Regions from separate parts of the Thermoanaerobacterium aotearoense genome, predicted to be linked through region 2. Evidence: a T-box and tRNA genes for the amino acid it is inferred to sense, from the RefSeq annotation. Region 2 holds a T-box; the other holds one or more tRNA genes.
What was found. The T-box of region 2 lies ahead of pheS (phenylalanine--tRNA ligase subunit alpha). A T-box ahead of a tRNA ligase gene usually reads a tRNA of that ligase, here a tRNA-Phe.

Region 1 (2,465 bases), 1.2 Mb from region 2:
GGTCCCAAGGGTTGGGCTGTTCGCCCATTAAAGCGGTACGCGAGCTGGGTTCAGAACGTCGTGAGACAGTTCGGTCCCTATCCGTCGCGGGCGCAGGAAATTTGAGAGGATCTGCCCTTAGTACGAGAGGACCGGGGTGGACAAACCGATGGTGTACCAGTTGCGAAGCCATTCGCACAGCTGGGTAGCCAAGTTTGGAAGGGATAAACGCTGAAAGCATCTAAGCGTGAAACCCACCTCAAGATAAGATTTCCCATCCGAAAGGAGTAAGACACCTTGGAGAAGACGAGGTAGATAGGCCGGAGGTGTAAGAGTAGAAATACTTTTAGCTGACCGGTACTAATAAGTCGAGGACTTGACCAAAGGAAAGCATTGTGCAGTATTCAAAGTTCATTTAAAAGATTTCCGGTGGCAATAGCGGAGGTTAAAAACCCGTTCCCATACCGAACACGGTCCCAAATCGGGGTCCCCCGAAAAGTCGCAAGACTTTTTGGGGTGATAGTGAAGCCCTCCAGCGCCGATGGTACTGATTACTCGGGAGAGTAGGTCGCTGCCGGATAATATATTCCTCAGTAGCTCAATGGTGGAGCAACCGGCTGTTAACCGGTAGGTTGTAGGTTCGAGCCCTACCTGAGGAGCCAAGATGTGGCCCCGTGGTCAAGTGGTTAAGACATCGCCCTTTCACGGCGGTAACATGGGTTCGAATCCCGTCGGGGTCACCATAAATTGAGGGCCTTTAGCTCAGTTGGTAGAGCGGTCGGCTCATAACCGATTGGTCCGGGGTTCGAGTCCCTGAAGGCCCACCATAAGTTAATAAATATTGCGGCCCAATAGCTCAGTTGGTTAGAGCGCCAGCCTGTCACGCTGGAGGTCGAGGGTTCGAGCCCCTTTTGGGTCGCCATTATTATACTAATTTTAAATACGCCTCGATAGCTCAGTCGGTAGAGCAAGGGACTGAAAATCCCTGTGTCAGTGGTTCGATTCCACTTCGAGGCACCATAAGAAATAAAGAGTTTCAGCATTTATGTTGAAACTTTTTTATTTTACAAAAAACGAGAAAATAAAAAATCCTGCTTAAGCAGGAATCTTTTATTTTTAACTTTAAAATATAATTGACTTTTAACATTTCAAATCCAGAGCTGGCAAAGGGACTTGAACCCTTGACCTGTTGATTACGAATCAACTGCTCTACCGACTGAGCTATGCCAGCATCACACTTATATAATATATCATGAAATTTGATTTTTATCAAGTATCTAAGATAAACATATTCTTTTTTTCCTTCACTATTTATATGTTCATAAATTCTTTTATCAAATTCAACAGTACCCATAATTGTCTTTATGTTTGTGTGCTTTTTACCTTTACATCTATATTCTTTTTTGTCCCTTTTTTCTAGTAGAATATCATCTATTTCCATAAGAATTTGAGCCATTATCTTACAAGCTTCTTCGCATGCTAATCTATAAATTTCTACTTCTAAGTCCTTGAAATTTATTTCATTTTCATTTAAACTTATATCTAGCATGTAATCACCTCTATAACGCTTTTTTGTTTTTTCTATTTAAACATTATAGCGGATGATTCATGCGAAAGGAAGGTATTTTTTGGATACCTTCCTTTTTCTATTTTTTACTGCCTACTAAAATTATACACTAAGTTTTTTTGATAAATGGAAATATAGATTTGGTAATTGATGATATTAAAGTCTAATGAATGGATATTTATATAAAATGAATAATTATTATTGTATAATAAAAAATGTCTAATTTCTTGACTTTTAAAATTTAGAGTATCATAATAGAAGTTGGGATAATTATAAATGAATTAAAAGTAGGGGGTCTATGTATATGAAAACTAATTTTACTTATTTTATGCCGACAGAAATTATTTTTGGACCGGGTACACTTGGAAAGCTGGCTACTGTCAAATTGCCAGGTAAGAAAGCTTTGCTGGTTATAGGCAGCGGCAATTCTATGAGAAGGCATGGTTATTTGGATAGAGTTGTTAATTACTTAAAACAAAATGGGGTTGATTACGTCGTCTATGATAAGATATTACCTAATCCAATTGCAGAGCATGTTGCGGAAGGAGCAAAAGTGGCAAAGGACAATGGATGTGATTTTGTCATAGGATTAGGAGGCGGTAGTACGATAGATTCATCAAAAGCAATAGCTGTTATGGCTAAAAATCCAGGTGATTATTGGGATTATGTTTCTGGCGGCAGCGGAAAAGGCATGGAAGTTAAAAATGGTGCATTGCCTATCGTTGCTATCCCTACGACGGCAGGTACTGGCACAGAGTCTGATCCGTGGGCTGTTGTGACAAAGACAGAGACAAATGAGAAGATTGGGTTTGGATGTAAGTATACATATCCTACACTTTCAATCGTTGATCCTGAATTGATGGTGTCAATTCCACCGAAATTTACTGCTTATCAAGGTATGGATGCATTTTTCCACTCA
Region 2 (2,465 bases):
AGATACAATCTTTCCTATCACTACATTTTTTATCTCTTGTCCATAGCTTTTTACAGTCTCTACCTTTGAACCTGACATCGTAAGATCGTCAGCCAACTTTTTCGCATCAACAGACAAGTCTACATAGTCTTTTAACCATGAATACGATATTAGCATGTCTTAACCTCCTTAAAACTGTTTAATAAAGCGCAGGTCATTTTCGTAAAGAAGACGCAAATCGTCTATTCCATATTTCAGCATCGTTATCCTATCAAGTCCCATCCCAAATGCAAAGCCTGAATACTTCTCAGGATCGATTCCAGACATCCTAAGCACATTTGGATGAACCATTCCAGATCCCAATATCTCAATCCATCCAGAATACCCACAAACTCTGCAGCCTTTTCCGCCGCACGCAAAGCAAGATACATCCATTTCTGCACTTGGCTCAGTGAAAGGGAAATAGTGAGGCCTGAATTTTGTCTTTGTATCTGAACCAAAAAGCCTTTTGGCAAATAAATTTAAAACGCCTTTCAAATCTCCCATCGTTATCCCTTCATCAACTGCCAATCCCTCTATTTGGTTGAACACAGGAGAATGTGTAGCATCTATTTCATCTGATCTGTAAACTCTGCCAGGCGATATGACTTTTATAGGCGGTTTGCTTTTTTCCATCGTCCGCACCTGTACTGGAGATGTCTGCGTCCTAAGCAATATATTTTTAGTAATATAGAAAGTATCCTGCAAGTCCCTGGCTGGATGATCAGGCGGAGTATTTAGCGCTTCAAAGTTATAGTAATCAAGCTCAATTTCAGGTCCCTCAGCGATGGAAAATCCAAGCCCTAAGAATATGTCCTTTATTTCATCTAAAACTTTAGTCATAGGATGTTTGTGGCCTATCTCATGGACTTTCCCGGGCAATGTTATGTCTATATATTCGCTTTTAATTTTTTTCTCTTTTTCCTGTCGCAGCACTTCTTCTCTTTTTTGAGTAAGGTCTTTCTCGATCTCTTCTCTTACATCGTTCGAGATTTTGCCAATGATAGGCCTTTCCTCAGGCGATAGATTCCCCATACCTCTCAATATTTTTGTCAGCTCGCCTTTTTTCCCTAAATACTTAACCCTTATCTCCTCAAGTGTCTTTAGATTTTCCGCAGATGATAGCTCTTTTTTGGCTTCTTCAAGTAGATTTCTCAAAGTCTCTTCCAAAGAAATACTCTCCTTTCTTTAATATAATAAAAAAACTCCATCTTAAAAAGGACGGAGAGATAACCGTGGTACCACCTAATTTGGCTAAAAGCCCACTCATTTTGATGTAACGGATATAAACCGGTTATGCCTACTATCAGTTCAGCACACTGCTTAAGAGGGAACTTCCATTACGCAGTACCAACAATGCTCTCAGTCTACGGCATCGCCTCCCTGTCGCACCTAAACGTAATGTACTTTACTCTTTCATCGCATTTCTCTGTATTTTTTTTTGAATATTATATCATTTTTGCGCTATTTTATCAATCTTTGCCTCTCTGATTCATAAAGGCAAATAGAAGCTGCTACAGATACATTTAAAGACTCAGCCATGCCATCCATAGGTATCTTAAATGAATCGTCTATAAATCCATCTAAATACTTATTTACGCCTCTTGACTCATTTCCAAAAATAAGTGCTGCATTTTTTGAAATATCAAAATCGTATATGTACTTTTCTGCTTTAAGGCTTGTGGATAAAATTCTTATACCATTTCTCTTAAGTACATCAAAAAGCTTTGATGGCTCTACATCATTTACGACAGGCAAGTGAAATATGGAACCCATAGTAGAACGCAAGACTTTAGGATTGTATATGTCTACCGTATTGTTTATGGTAAAAATGCCATCTACGTTAAACGCATCTGCAGACCTTATTATTGTGCCTACATTCCCTGGATCTTGCACTTCGTCAAGTATCACGTAAAAACCGCCTTCTTTGACGATGTCATTCACTTCCCACTTAGGCATTTTGATAACCGCCATAATCATCTGTGGAGCGACAGTGTCGGAAATCTTCTTAAATACCTTTTCATCCACAAATACGATCTTGTCCCTTTCAATCTGAAAGTCTACATTAAAATCTTCTGCAAGTAGCAGGTGCACAATTTCAAAACCGCTTTTTAGCGCTTCAAAAACGCTGTTTTTACCTTCTACAAAAAACAGCTTTTTCTCATACCTGTATTTCTTATCTGATAACTTCTTTATATTCTTTATAAACTCATTTTTTTCGCTTGTTATAACCATTTAAAATTCACTATCCTGTATATAGGCTAAAACCCGGCATATACCGGGTATAAAATTATGCATTCAGTTGTTGTTTTGCTATGTTTACCAACTCTGCAAAAGCCTTGTTGTCGTGTATAGCCATTTCTGATAACATTTTTCTGTTTATCTCTATATTAGCCTTTTTAAGTCCGTTTATAAACCTGCTGTATGAAATACCATTTGCTCTTGCT

Region 1: it encodes a tRNA-Phe, which carries the amino acid that the T-box ahead of pheS (phenylalanine--tRNA ligase subunit alpha) is inferred to sense. The anticodon was not compared.

What each region holds. Positions count from the first base shown of each region.
Region 1 is NZ_CP047602.1:2,231,558-2,234,022, reverse strand. It holds rRNA gene GSH73_RS11120 (23S ribosomal RNA) at 1-363, shown strand, start outside; rRNA gene rrf (5S ribosomal RNA) at 405-559, shown strand; tRNA gene GSH73_RS11110 (tRNA-Asn) at 567-641, shown strand; tRNA gene GSH73_RS11105 (tRNA-Glu) at 648-722, shown strand; tRNA gene GSH73_RS11100 (tRNA-Ile) at 731-806, shown strand; tRNA gene GSH73_RS11095 (tRNA-Asp) at 825-901, shown strand; tRNA gene GSH73_RS11090 (tRNA-Phe) at 924-999, shown strand; tRNA gene GSH73_RS11085 (tRNA-Thr) at 1,138-1,210, opposite strand; partial or broken gene GSH73_RS13870 (UPF0236 family transposase-like protein) at 1,271-1,528, opposite strand; gene GSH73_RS11075 (iron-containing alcohol dehydrogenase) at 1,851-2,465, shown strand, end outside.
Region 2 is NZ_CP047602.1:1,072,372-1,074,836, reverse strand. It holds gene pheT (phenylalanine--tRNA ligase subunit beta) at 1-156, opposite strand, end outside; gene pheS (phenylalanine--tRNA ligase subunit alpha) at 169-1,188, opposite strand; T-box leader at 1,233-1,447, opposite strand; gene GSH73_RS05280 (TrmH family RNA methyltransferase) at 1,483-2,253, opposite strand; gene rplT (50S ribosomal protein L20) at 2,309-2,465, opposite strand, start outside.